2 regions of the Nitrobacter sp. TKz-YC02 genome follow, and region 2 is predicted to be linked to the other one. Evidence: riboswitches for the same ligand, from Rfam matches in the RefSeq annotation. Region 2 holds a riboswitch; the other holds the start of a gene.
The links. Region 2 has a riboswitch for cobalamin ahead of metE (5-methyltetrahydropteroyltriglutamate--homocysteine S-methyltransferase). Riboswitches for the same ligand answer to the same signal wherever they lie in the genome.

Region 1 (6,849 bases), 1.1 Mb from region 2:
AGAGCAAGGTAGAAGAGGGGACCACGGTAACCGTCATGTTGCCGCTGATACTCGTGCCCGACGCGGAGTCGGCATCGAATAACATCGCGACGCTGACGCCGGCCTCCCGCTCCGGCAAGCAGGATCAAGATTACCGGGTGAGGAAGAGTGCCTAGAAAAATTGTTGAAGAGGGTGTGATGCGGCCACGCCGTCGCAGCGTGGCAACCAGGAAGAGCGAAGTTGACGAGGAACGCGGTCTCGCGATGCGCGTGCTCCTGCATAGCCCGAAAGATCTCGTTGCCGGGTGCCTAGCTTTTACCGCCATCGGTGCGATCGTCACGAACGCCATGTTCATGCAGGCCGGCCATCATCCGTCGCCGATGTTCGGATCGGCTGTCACCATGCCGCTGGTGCAACAGAGCAATCCGCTGCCGCGGCCTCGACCAGTCGAGGCGGATCAGACGGGGACGACAGAACAGCACGCGAGTGCGGGAGAAGCGCCCACCAATCCTGTCAAAACGACTGGGTCGCATAGCGATCCCGTCGCCGATCTTATCAATGCGAATCGTCGCGTCGCCGCCGTGCAGCGGATATTGACGGAATATGGCTATGGTCAATTTAAGCCGACAGGAACGGCCGGACCCGAAACCCAGGCAGCGATCCGGAAATTCGAGCAGGCTCGCCGGATGCCGGTGACCGGCCAGATGTCCGATCGTCTCGTGCGCGAGCTCGTTGCCCTGACCGGACGGCCGATCGATTAGACTACAGCGTTTCGAGCGAAACATATCCTCGGGCTTGACCCGAGGATGGATGACCTGTTCGCGTAAAGAAAACACGTCAAAACAAAAAGCTAAAGGCCCGGCTTTGATTCATCAAAGCCGGAAATAGCTTTAGCGAGCTCCGTTGTTGCGTGGACTCCCGCCGCCTTTTCACTTCTCCTCGTCGGGAGAGGTCGAGAGCTATCGCACCCCGTAACTTGCCACCCGGATGCCGCCAAAAATCGCGAGGCCTGGCGCAAGGAACCCGGTCGGGTTTTGGTAGCGGGCATCAAAGAGATTATCGATCCGCCCGAATATCTTGACCTGGTCATTGACGGCGTAGTCGCCACGCAAGTTCACCAGCGTATAGCCCGGCGCTACAATTCCGGAGATTGAACCGTCGCGGGTGACATCAATCCAGTCGTTGACGCGGAGCACGGTCGCCGACAGTGTCAATGCATCGAGGGGGAGCCAGGTCGCGGTTGCGCTCCACTTTTCCTTCGGTCGGCGCAGCAGCTGCATACCGGTGGCTGCATTGACGGCACGGGTAAAGGTGTAATCTGCGCGAATTCCGAAACGCTCGGTGATCTGTGCCGAAACGAAAGTTTCGGTGCCTTCGGTCGTCGCACTGTTCACGTTCACCAACGATGTGAACGTGGCATTGTAGTCGATCAGGTTGGTGATGTCGTTGTGGAAGTAAGTCGAGCCGAACCGTACGCGATCGTTGAACAGCGGTTGCTCGAATCCGGCATCGTAGCCGCGACTATCTTCCGGTTTCAGGTTGCGATTGGCGAAGAAATTGAAGGTTGGAAAGTCCCGGAACAGCTGGCTCAGCGAAGGCGCCTTGAATCCCGTGCCGTAGCTTGCTTTCAGTTTCGTTTCCGTGATGGGAACAATGATCGCCGGCGCGACTCGGTAGGTCATACGCTCGCCGAACAGGTCGTTGGAGTCTTGGCGGACATTCGCAACGAGGAAAAGGCGGTTCGCGAGAGCTGATTGCAACTCGATGAAGCCTGCTTTGTTGCCGTTCTTAGCGGCAAGATCGGTGGTGTCGATGCGATCGGTCTGATGCTCGGCGCCGAAGACCAGATGGTTGTCACGCGCAATTTCGGCCACCGTGCGCCAGTCAAACTTGAGGCGCTCGCCCGTGGTAGTCGTGACCGGACTGCCGGGACCTGCGTCGTAGCCCCTACTGTTGGTGTAATTGACACCGAAGTAGCTCTGGACGCGCCCGTCGAACAGAGACCACACGGCTTCTTCGCGGTTGAAGAGTTGCTGGACGGCGTGTGTGCTCTGGGTGGCGTTGGGAGTGCTTGGAAATCCACCGTCGCCCGTGAAGAGTAGCGTCGCGTCAGTATAGCGGACCACCGAATTGACGGTCAGATTCTCATTGAGATCGACGCCGAGCTTGGTCGAATAAGTCATGTTGTCATAGTTGTTTCCGATCGCTTGCCGTCCCGGCGGGAGAAGCTCCGGCGGTGTGACAGGAACATCTCCGGCATGGAGATGGGCGACGTTGACCGCATAGTTGAAGTTCTTTTCGGAGCCGCTCAATCCGAGCGTCTGGTTGAACGTTTTGAATGAGCCGGACTCGATTGACGCGGTGGCGCGCGGAGGACCTTCTCCCTTTTTTGTGATGATGGAGATAACTCCGCCGATTGCGTCGGAACCATAGAGTCCGCTTTGCGGACCCCGGAGAATTTCCATCTGCTGAATGTCCGCCGCAAGAAGGTGCGCATAGTCGAATGCGCCATTCGCGTTGCCGGGATCGCCGATGTCGATTCCGTCGAGGATCACCTTGGTGTGGTTGGCGTTCGTGCCTCGCATGAAAACCGAAGTCTGGGCGCCCGGTCCGCCGGCTTGCAACACATTCAGACCGGGAGCCGTCCTCAGGATATCCGGAACGGTGCGGTACTGCTGGGTCTGTATATCCTTCTCGGTGACGATGGTGATGGAGCTTGCCAATTGCCTTGCAGGCGTCACCACTCCCGTGGGGCTGACCACGGTAGAGCCCATCGTGCCTGGAACGGGAGTCTCAGTGATAGGAGGTTGTCGAGGAGCGGAACGGGCCGCACGGCGCGATCGCGACGCCGCGCGGTGCGATGGCGGCCGTGAATCTGTCGTTCTATCCGGCGGCGGCGCGATCCGGATCGGAGGCAGCAGATTGGGAGAGGCGGATTGTTGCGCGTTCGAAGGCGTATTCAGGCCGACCGATCCCAGCGAGGCGAGGATGGTGGATGCAAGCAGGCTTCTGCGATAAACCCCGGACAAGAAGGAGCCAAACATTAAGAAAACCTCGGCAGGACGTCGGTGGCACGTCACAGCGAACGAGGTTTCACGGGAGCCTACGTTGGCGCCGATGAAGCGGATGTCTGTAGTCCCCGACTGACATCTTCGCGTGTGACCACGGGTTGACGGCAGGTCTCCTGGCTCGCGGGTCGTTACCTGGCGTCGCCTTCCCGGGGCCGAGATATCCCAGTGGCGTGTGACGCAGATTCACCGCTTACAGTTGCGGGGGCAGCCGTGGCGTTAGGATGATCCCGCACCACGTTCCCTTTTGATCTCCCGAGGGAGAACCGTCGCCGATCTGTTTGGGGGGGAACAAAGTCGATGTCAATCGACTGAGCGATTCAGCTACGGCTTTTCCTCGTGGCGTTGCATATCCGCAGCAACAAGTTGCCGCCGGCGAGATCTGCTTTGTCTGCATTCTCGAGGCTGTATGTTGCCGATGCGAGCAAGCCGTCTGGGCAGGCGGACTTGCAACCATCCTGTTTGGGGCGGGAGCTATACGCTGCCGGTACCGGCGTTTGCGTCAGACCACTTCGCCCCGTGCTGCCGCGGCGGCGCTGCGGATCGCGTCCATGTTCGCCTTGTAGGACTCCATGGTGCCGCCCTTGAACACCGCGGAGCCCGCCACAAAGGCATTGGCGCCGGCGGCGCCGAGTTCACCCGCAACGTCGGGGCCGACTCCGCCGTCAACCTCGATGTCGATCGGCCGTCCAGCGATCATCGTACGCAAATCCCGAATCTTGCCGACCGCCGAGGAGATGAACTTCTGGCCGCCGAAACCGGGATTGACCGACATCACCAACACCAGATCGACCATGTCGAGCACGTATTCGATGGTGGAGAGCGGCGTTGCGGGATTGAGTGTGACCCCCGCCTTCTTGCCGAGCGCGCGAATGGCCTGCAGCGAGCGGTGCAGGTGTGGTCCCGCTTCGACGTGAACCGTGATGTGATCACAACCGGCCTTGGCGAAGGCTTCGAGGTAAGGATCGCACGGCGAGATCATCAGATGAGCATCGAAGATCTTCTTCGTGTGCGGGCGCATCGCCTTGATGACATCGGGACCGTAGGAGATGTTCGGCACGAAATGGCCGTCCATCACGTCGAGGTGGATCCAGTCGGCCCCCCCCTGATCGACGGCGCGAACCTCCTCGCCAAGCTTCGAGAAGTCGGAGGCCAGGATCGACGGTGCGATAACGAGAGGACGCGGCACAAAAGTCTGGGACATGAACGTTTCCGAAAATTTCTGCGGAGCTTGAGAGAGCCCCGCGTAACATGAGCCGCGTCCGGGGGCAATGAGCGGCGTCAGCACCGGGTCGGGGGACGGAACGCGAGTACGAGGATTCTCTTCATGACGTTTCTCCATTGCTGAGATGCGCGACTGTGCGCACGAGGAGAGTATCCGCCGGTCAGATTGTTGTCTAACTAACCTTAAATACACAAAATAATACAATTATATATTTATACTATACTTGAATTACATGCCATCCTCGATGGCGGAAATGCACGCCAGATTGGAATCATCTTTCAAACCGATCCTTCCATGCCGGCAATGCGTTCGGAAACGGAAGTGCTTTTGCTTCATAGACGCCGCGTGCGATCGCGCGAGCCACCGTGTTGGCTGCGATCATTCCGAGTTCGGTCAATCCGACGAGCGGATCGATTCGCTTGGCTCCGGTGGCGGCAGCGAACACGATATCGCCGTCCAGGGGAGCGTGAACTGGATAAATCGCCCGCGCGAAACCGGTTTGGGCGATGATCGCAAGCCGTCTGGCTTGCGGTTTGGTAAGCACCGCATCGGTGATGACGATAACGAGCGTAGTGTTTTCGCCAGCGTTTGCTGTCCCGCCGCCCTTCAATCGCATCGCCAGCATCTCCGGCGTGAACGACGGCGGCAACCCACGTCCGCCGTATTCGTCACCGGATTCAAATGGCGCCGCCCAGAACCAGGGGCCGTCTCCGACTGTTACGCTGCCGACCGCGTTCACCACGGCGAGCGCCGCCACCCGCACGCCACTTGGTGTGGCGGCCGAAGCGGAGCCGACACCGCCCTTCATATTGGCGGTCGTAGCGCCAAGTCCGGCGCCGGTGCTGCCGAGTGCGAAATCGTTTCCCGCCGCCGCTGCTGCGGCGTAGCCGAGATCGCGATAGGGCGCAAAACGACCCCACTGCTTGTCGCCACCGTTCAAGAGATCGAACACGACCGCGCCGGGCACAATGGGTATGACCGCGTTGCCGATCGCAAAGCCGCGCCGCTGTTCGGCGAGCCAGGCCTGAACGCCGCCGCCGGCCTCGATTCCAAAAGCAGAGCCGCCTGACAGCGCGAGAGCGTCGATCCGCTCCACCGTATTGACCGGGTCGAGCAGGGTGCTGTCGCGCGTACCCGGGCCCCCACCACGCACGTCCATCGCCGCGACGACTGGGGTATCGAAAAGCACCGCCGTGACGCCTGACGCCAGCTTCGTGTCGTCTGCGTGGCCGACACGGACCCCGGAAATGTCGGTAAGAAGGTTCTTCATGGTTCGGTCTCGTTTGCGGGCGATGGGAAACGGCCGACCGTCAGATGACGGCACGGGCGTGTCCGGGTCAACCGATCACGCCTGATCACAAATGTCACGGAAGGAAGCGAAGCCCTTGCATCGTGGCGCGATGGCAGGGCAAGTAGCCGCATGATTCACGACGTTTCCTTTCCCGCCGCCATGGTCGCGGGCCTTGTCAGCTTCCTGTCGCCCTGCGTTCTTCCGCTGGTGCCGCCTTATTTGATCTATCTCACCGGCACTACCATCGAACACGTTTCTCACGACGAGACAGTGAAGGCATCGAAGCGGGCCGTGATGCTCGCCGCGTTGATGTTTGTATTCGGCTTTTCCACGGTCTTCGTCGCGCTAGGCGCCAGTGCGAGCTTCATCGGCAGCCTGATCCGGGCCTGGTCGGCGCAATTGTCGATCGTTGCCGGCATCGTCATCATCATCATGGGCCTGCACTTTCTCGGGCTGACGCGAATCGGCTTTTTGATGCGCGAAGGACGGCTCACGGCGCCGAAGCCGGTCGGGTTATGGGGCGCCTATGTGATGGGGCTCGCGTTCGCATTCGGGTGGACGCCGTGCATCGGGCCGATCCTGGCGGCGATTCTGTCGGTGGCGGCGGCGGAGGACACCGTCGTGAAGGGAGCGGGTTTGCTTGCGGTGTATTCGGCCGGGCTCGGCCTTCCGTTTCTGCTGGCGGCATTCATGGTTGAACAGTTTTCTTCGCTGCTCAATCGGATGAAACGTCATCTCGCTAAGATAGAGCGTGGAATTGGCGTACTCATGGTGCTGACCGGCATCGCATTTCTCACCGGAACGATCTCCAACGCTAGTATCTGGCTGCTAGAGACCTTTCCGGCGTTGCAGAATTTCGGATGATTGGACGAGGCACCTGGCTTTACTCTCGCTCGGTAGGATGACGCGCGCGGGTCTTCCCCGCGTTCGCGGGGACGATGCCATGATGAATGTCGCGGCTCAGATGGCGGGGTCGATCTCGGCATAGTTGCCCTTGTCGTCCCATTTGTAGATGACATAGCCCATCTGCTTGATGTCGCCCTTCGCATCGAATTCCAGCTTGCCGAGAATGGTATCCCACGCGCCTGCCTTGATGACTTTCATCACCTTCATAGGATCCGTCGTGCCCACTTTGGCAGCGCCCTGTGCCCACACCTGCATCGCCGCATAGGTGTAGAGCGTGTAACCTTCCGGATCGACGCCCTTGGCCTTGAATTTCTCGACGATCGCCTTGGCTGTCGGCTTCTTGCGCGGGTCCGGGCCGAAGGTGAACAGTGTGCCCTCG
Region 2 (6,849 bases):
ATGCAGCGCTTTGCCTTCTGACACTTTTCGACCAGATGATCATCCGGCCCTATCTCGGCCGAATTGAAAGCGCGGCGCCGATATTTGGGAACCCGCTTCCCTTGCCTAATTATCCCCATGCATTCCCTCTTCATGCGGACGCTGTGTTCGCAGGTCTCGATCGAGTTTTATCTCAAATGAGCGAGACGAGAAAAGAAGCTCAAAGCTCTTCCCACGAGGTAATCCAAGCTATCGAGGCGGTTTGGCCCTCGCTAGCTGAAATGTTCGGTTGGGCGTGATCCATGAGCGGATTTGACCCACGACCCGCAATCGCCGCTTTGGAAGCGGTATCGGACACTCGATTTGGTGCGACTCCTGAAGCACAGGCGACCTATCTGAATGAGTTGAAAGCGCGAATTAGCGGGCGTTCGCCTGATGACAAGAAGGAAGCGACAAAGCTAGCTGTGGAAACAGCAAAGATGCTGATCACAGTGGGCATAGCAGTTCTCGTAGCTGCCGGAACTATGTTGCAGTTTGCGCGCAGTGGCGGACTCGGCTGGCAATCACCAACCATTATCTGCTTTGGTGTTGCCGTAGCATTCCTAATCGCGAGCATGACAAGCGGGTTCAGCGCTATCAGTACGGTTTACAAACAAGCTGACGGTCGGAATGGCATGGTTGGCGATCCGTGGTCCACGGTGCCCATTGTAGGCAAGCTAAATTTGCAATCAGGGTTCGGGATGATCGCTATCGTTGCATTGCTATTAGGTCTTTATCTATGGGCAGAATCTGAACAGACAACTATAACCGCAGTCACCGTAACGATACCTGCGACCTCTCACTTGTCCGCTGCACATGGACCTTTGACAATCAGCGGCTCCTGGACCGAGTTGCGACTTCAGACATCGGGCAATCAAGAATTAAGATTGCCTCCTGGGTCGGCACCCATAAGCATTGCCTGTAAGTGACTGCGTTCTGTCCGCCTTCTCGTGCGGCCGGGCTGGAGAAAGCGGCGGAACGCGGGGCACGTTTCGCCAATAGTCCTGCCACGGATAAAGACGCCAGGAACCGTTCCGGTTGCAAGGAGCATTGGTTTAGAAACGCCAACGGGTGTTTGAAACGCTAAAGAGATTCCAGATCCAGATGGAACGAGCACTTAACCAAATCGTTGCACAACTCTGCTACATAAAAAGGGTACTCGGGTAATATTTCGTGAGTCATTCATCGACTTCATCGCTATTGTTCTGCCACGTTTGCCTTTTGAAGTAACAATCGAGTCGATCCGAAAGGAAGAATGCTATGCGGAACTCAGATATCGTTTGGAACTCAGAGATCGTTGAAGATCAAACGAAGCTATTTCTGAGCAAGTTGCAGAGCTTCGAGAAGTTCTCGGACCACGAAGTTTCATTCGGTGTGATGTGCGCCGTTGAAGATTGGTTGACCACTTTGCAAGGTGTGGAACGTAGCCACGCGGTGGAATGCCTGCACGAACTTGCCGAACGCATCCATAGCCCGAGTCAGTCATCTGAGATCGGGTGAAGCGGACCGCGAACATGTTCGCGAGTTGGCAGCACGGACGAACCAGGGCACTAAAGAGTGAATGGGTTAACTGCCGTATCGGCCTCACCGTGTTCACGGGAATCGCCCTTCAACGAAGTTGGGACGCTGGCAAGCAGATTACGTTGTCAGGCGCTGCGGTATAGGTAGGGTGATTCACGGCGCCTACCCTGATAGCACGTGAACGGCGCGAGCAGAGAGCAGTACGTCGCGCGCCATTTAAAGTGCCGATGATCCCTTGGCGGTTCACCATACTTTTAGCAAGACCGCACTCGCGAACTCACCGCTGTCAGTACTGCTTCCACTACATCGAGATGCCCTTAGCTCACGCCATTGCTCGGCATCTCGTCTCGTAGCATTGCGCCGGCGCAATCGACTGCTTCGCGCGCGCACTTTCGAATTTGTCCCGAGACTTATTTGTACACGGGAACTTCTCCCTTGATCGCCTCTTCCATGTGCGCGACCGCTTCGCGCCAATACGATACAACAGCGCTCCAATCCACATCCCTGCGAAGTTCTGCAAAATCCTTCTCGTCATAAGTCACGTATTTATCGACGATTTCGCGAAGTCTGTTACGGCTAATGGACGTTCCGCCGCCGTTTGCGTAGGCATGCAGGTCATGAATTGCAGCGAGTATGTCGTCAGTGAGCAATGCGGCTGCGAAAACCATTTCAAAGTCCATTTCTCAATCTCCACGGAAAAATGCAAACGAATGACGCTACCAAAAATTCACGAGATGCAATATTTTGCATCAGAATCTAGGTTTTTCATACACTTAGCAGGCGAGTACAAGGCGACGGATCGTGGCGCGTCTATGAAATCGCGCTACCGCTAGACACGATTCAGCTTTAGGGACCGTCTCGACGGGCGGTGGCTCGCAGCGAAAGTCTATCTATCAAGAATCGGCCGAAGGCTTGCCGGTGCGTCGTGAGTCGGTCGATATAGATCGGTTTGGACGACGCCTTATGAAGAGATAAGTTAGTTTGTGAATGAGCGAACGATCACGCTAAGCGGACCGCGCTAAGTTTATCCATTTAGACTGGCATCAATAGGAAAAAGGACAATGATCGGATCATTGATGATGTGCGTGAGCGTGGTGATTTTGCTTGTGGGCATGATTGCTGGCATCGCAATGGGGATCCAGCAGAACTTCGTCCTTGCGCCGGCTCATGCTCACCTCAACCTAGTCGGCGGCGTCCTGCTGTTTCTGTTCGGCCTTTACTACCGGTTGATTCCGGCCGCAGGCAGAACAACGCTGGCCCGGATTCAGGGCTGGCTTCACATTCTCGGCGGCATTCTGCTTCCAGCCGGAATAGCCCTCGTGATTGTGGGGGGCACGGCCTATAAAGCGGCGCCCATCGCTGGTTCGCTGGTCATGGTGTTGGCTATGGCGCTGTTTGTGGTTGTCGTATTCCGCAACCGGACGGCCTGATCGATCATCGTTCCCATGAACCGATTGCTTCTAGCCAACCTCGCCTTGGCGCGATCAACGGGTGAGCTATGGGAATGCACCGGATAATGCAGAGGACCGATCCCTCCTATACCCCGCTGCAATACGGAGTACACTTAGAGCCACAAAGAAATCGGGGGATGTGGCGCCTGTGCAGCAAGAAAATCACAAGGCGTCGCTGAAGATAGCGTACGTCTCGCTGCATTGTCTTGTGCATTCAGATCGTCAGGTCTCGCCGTATGCACTCAATCCTTCGTCCTCATACGAGGTTTCCCGCGTTTAGGATTCCTCACTGCGCACGGAGCGCGCGCACGTCCTAACCGCCGGGAGAGAGACGGCCGGGACCATCTCTCTCCCTATATATGCGCGTTCGGCGCAGCCGATCGTCCGCGGCCCGCGCGTTAACGCATCAGCCTCGCCGCCTCCACCATGTTGACGAGCGCCGGCCTGACCTCTTCCCACTTGCGGGTCTTCAACCCGCAATCCGGATTGATCCAGATCTGCCTGTCCGAAAGGCGCTGGCGTGCAAGTTTGAGCAGGCCGGTCATCTCATCAACCGCTGGCACCCGCGGTGAGTGGATGTCGTAGACGCCGGGGCCGATCTCGTTCGGATACTTGTAGGTCTTGAAGGCGTCGAGCAGCTCCATCTTGGATCGCGATGTCTCGATCGAGATGACATCAGCATCCATCGTCGCGATCGCGTCGATGATGTCGTTGAACTCCGAGTAGCACATGTGCGTGTGAACCTGCGTTGCGTCGGCGACGCCGCTCGCGCACAGACGGAAACATTCGACCGCCCAGTCGAGATACGTCTTCCATTCGGACTGGCGTAGCGGCAGTCCTTCGCGCAGCGCGGCCTCGTCGATCTGGATCATCGACGCTCCGGCTGCCTCCAGGTCCGCGACCTCGTCGCGGATAGCAAGTGCAATCTGCCGGCAGGCGAGACTACGCGGCACGTCATCGCGCACGAACGACCAGTTGAGAATGGTGACGGGACCGGTGAGCATGCCCTTCATCGGCTTCGACGTCAGGGACTGCGCGTATTTCCACCAGCCGACGGTCATCGGCTTGGGCCGGGACACGTCGCCGAACAAAATCGGCGGACGAACGCAGCGCGAGCCGTAGCTCTGCACCCAGCCGTACCTGGTGAAAGCGAATCCGGACAGCTGCTCGCCGAAATACTGCACCATGTCGTTGCGCTCGAACTCGCCGTGCACGAGCACGTCAAGGCCGATGTCTTCCTGCCAGCGGATAGTTCGTGCCGTCTCCTCCCGCAGAAAGGTCTCGTAGTCGGCGTCGCTCAAAGCCCCCTTGGCGTGCGCCGAACGCGCCTTTCGAACCTCGGCGGTCTGTGGGAACGAACCGATCGTGGTGGTCGGGAACGACGGCAGGCCGAAGCGTTCACGCTGCAACTTCGCGCGATCTGCAAACACGCGCTTGCGCCGTGCCATGTCCGAGGTGACGGCTGCGATCCGCGCCAAGACTTTCGCGTCGTGGACCTTCGGCGACATTTTGCGGGCCGCCGCGGCCTTCGCGGATGCGTCCACCGCATCGGCAACCGACGCGCGACCTCTGGCCAGGGCTTCACCCAGCGTCGCCAGTTCACCCATCTTTTGCACCGAAAACGCGAGCCAGCTCTTCAACTCGGCATCGAGATCGGCTTCCAGCGCCACGTCGATCGGCACATGCAGGAGCGAGCAGGACGGCGCGATCTGTACGCAATCGGTGCCTCGTTTGGCGACCACGGATTCCAGACGGTCGAGCAATGCGGGGAGATTAGCGCGCCAGATATTGCGGCCGTCGATCACGCCGAGGGACAAGACCAGATCCTGTCTCGCCTTTGCCGCCACGGTGTCGAGTTGTTCCGGAGCGCGAACGAGGTCGAGGTGGAGGCCCGCGACCGGCAGCGACAATGCAGTATCGAGGTTATCGCCGAGACCGCCAAAATAGGTCGCCAGCATGATCTTCAGCTTCGGCAGCGCGCTCGCGAGCTGTTCGTATGTCACGCGCAACGCCTTGCGGGTCGCATCGTCGAGATCGAGAACGAGACAGGGTTCGTCGAGTTGCACCCATGCGGCGCCCTCCGCGGCAAGGCGCTTGAGCAGATCGATATAGACCGGCAGCAGGCCGGAGAGCAGCGACAGCGGATCGAGATTCGCGTCCTTGCTCTTGCCGAGCTTCAGATAAGTGACGGGACCGAGCAGCACCGGCCTTGTCTGATAGCCAAGCGCCCTGGCCTCGCGATATTCGTCAACGGCCTTGAGCGAAGAGAGTTCAAAACGTTGGCCGCTGGTGAATTCAGGGACCATGTAGTGGTAGTTGGTGTCGAACCACTTGGTCATCTCCTGCGCCGGCGCACCATGCGCGTGACCGTCGCCATGATGGCCATGCGCGCAGCTCGAATCGTGATCTTCGCCTTGCGCACCGCGCGCCATCGCGAAGTAGGTTGCAAGCGGCACCGGCCCGCTTTTCCATCCGTAGATATCCGGGATCGCGCCGACCATCACGCTGGTGTCGAGCACATGATCGTAGAGCGTGAAATCGTTCGACGGGATGACGGTGACGCCGAGCGACTTCTGTCGCGCCCAGTTCGCGGCCCGCGACCCGGCTGCCGCTTCATGCAACGCGGATTCGTCGGACTTGCCCGACCAGTAGCTTTCAAGCGCGATTTTCAGTTCACGGCGCGGACCGATGCGCGGCGTGCCGAGCGTAGCAACAGGAAGAGAGGAAACTGACACGGCTTACCCCATATGTTGGGGGCTGGGCCTTAGCGACGCGGCATGGGATTCATGGCGAGCTCGCCATGAAAACCGCAAGCGCACCACCGGGACACCCCGCCCGAGGACGACTATGTTGTCGGGGCAGGTCTCCTGGCTCGCGGGTCTCAGCTTTGGTCCGGCCTTCCCGGGATTGCTCCCAGTGACACTGATGGACCACGGCTCACCGCTTACAGTTGCGGGGGCAGCGCCGGTTTTGTCCGAAGACGCACCGGCTTCCCTCTTAGCTCCGGGCTTGAATTGTCCCGGAGAACCTCGACGCCAACCTATGGGCCACCGTCCACGGGCCGTCAACCGGCACCGCGCATCTTATGTCGGGTCCGAATCCTCGCCGTGCCGGTAGAATTGCGTCCCGATCACGATCGGTGACCGGCCCTGATCCCGGCGGTGCTGATTGGTATCGCGCAGCGAATAGACGCAGCCGCAATACTCCTGCTGATAGAATTGCTCGCGCTTGCTGATATCGATCATTCGCTGCGCACCGCCGCCCTTGCGCCAGTTGAAATCCCAATATGACAGGCCGTCATAACGCCCGGCCGCGCGGTGGCCGCAGTCATTGATCTGCGCCATGTTCTTCCACCGGGAGATGCCGAGCGATGACGTCATCACCGGAAAGCCATGCTCATGCGCATGGAGCGCGGTGCGCTCGAAGCGCATGTCGAAGCACATGGTGCAGCGCGCGCCGCGTTCAGGTTCCCACTCCATCCCTTTGGCGCGGGCAAACCAGTTGTCCTTATCGTAATCGGCATCGACGAACGGCACGCCATGCTTCTCCGCGAAGCGGACATTCTCATCCTTGCGCAGCAGGTATTCCTTCAGGGGATGGATGTTCGGATTGTAAAAAAAGATCGTGTAGTCGATCCCCGAGGCGAGCATCGCTTCCATCACTTCGCCCGAGCAGGGCGCGCAACAGGAATGCAGCAACACCTTCTTTTGCCCGTTCGGGGGCGTCAGGTTCGGTCGGACAAGTTCGGTCACGGCGGACTCGGCGGTTGAGCCGCGAGACAAACGCCGCGGCATATCTGCGCAGATAATGGTCTGTATGATCGAAGCGTCAAGAGTTGGACAGAGCGATGGTTGCACAG

Region 1: another riboswitch for cobalamin. It lies ahead of ACM561_RS11145 (TonB-dependent receptor plug domain-containing protein); the one in region 2 lies ahead of metE (5-methyltetrahydropteroyltriglutamate--homocysteine S-methyltransferase).

Annotation. Positions count from the first base shown of each region.
Region 1 covers NZ_CP180728.1:2,333,788-2,340,636, reverse strand. The annotation lists gene ACM561_RS11155 (ATP-binding protein) at 1-155, shown strand, start outside; gene ACM561_RS11150 (peptidoglycan-binding domain-containing protein) at 178-741, shown strand; gene ACM561_RS11145 (TonB-dependent receptor plug domain-containing protein) at 940-3,024, opposite strand; cobalamin riboswitch at 3,138-3,332, opposite strand; gene rpe (ribulose-phosphate 3-epimerase) at 3,551-4,252, opposite strand; gene ACM561_RS11135 (P1 family peptidase) at 4,545-5,543, opposite strand; gene ACM561_RS11130 (cytochrome c biogenesis CcdA family protein) at 5,694-6,428, shown strand; gene ACM561_RS11125 (branched-chain amino acid ABC transporter substrate-binding protein) at 6,525-6,849, opposite strand, start outside.
Region 2 covers NZ_CP180728.1:3,440,515-3,447,363, forward strand. The annotation lists gene ACM561_RS16570 (hypothetical protein) at 1-278, shown strand, start outside; gene ACM561_RS16575 (hypothetical protein) at 282-947, shown strand; gene ACM561_RS16580 (hypothetical protein) at 1,279-1,518, shown strand; gene ACM561_RS16585 (hypothetical protein) at 1,950-2,219, opposite strand; gene ACM561_RS16590 (hypothetical protein) at 2,601-2,969, shown strand; gene metE (5-methyltetrahydropteroyltriglutamate--homocysteine S-methyltransferase) at 3,389-5,725, opposite strand; cobalamin riboswitch at 5,831-6,037, opposite strand; gene ACM561_RS16600 (epoxyqueuosine reductase QueH) at 6,074-6,742, opposite strand.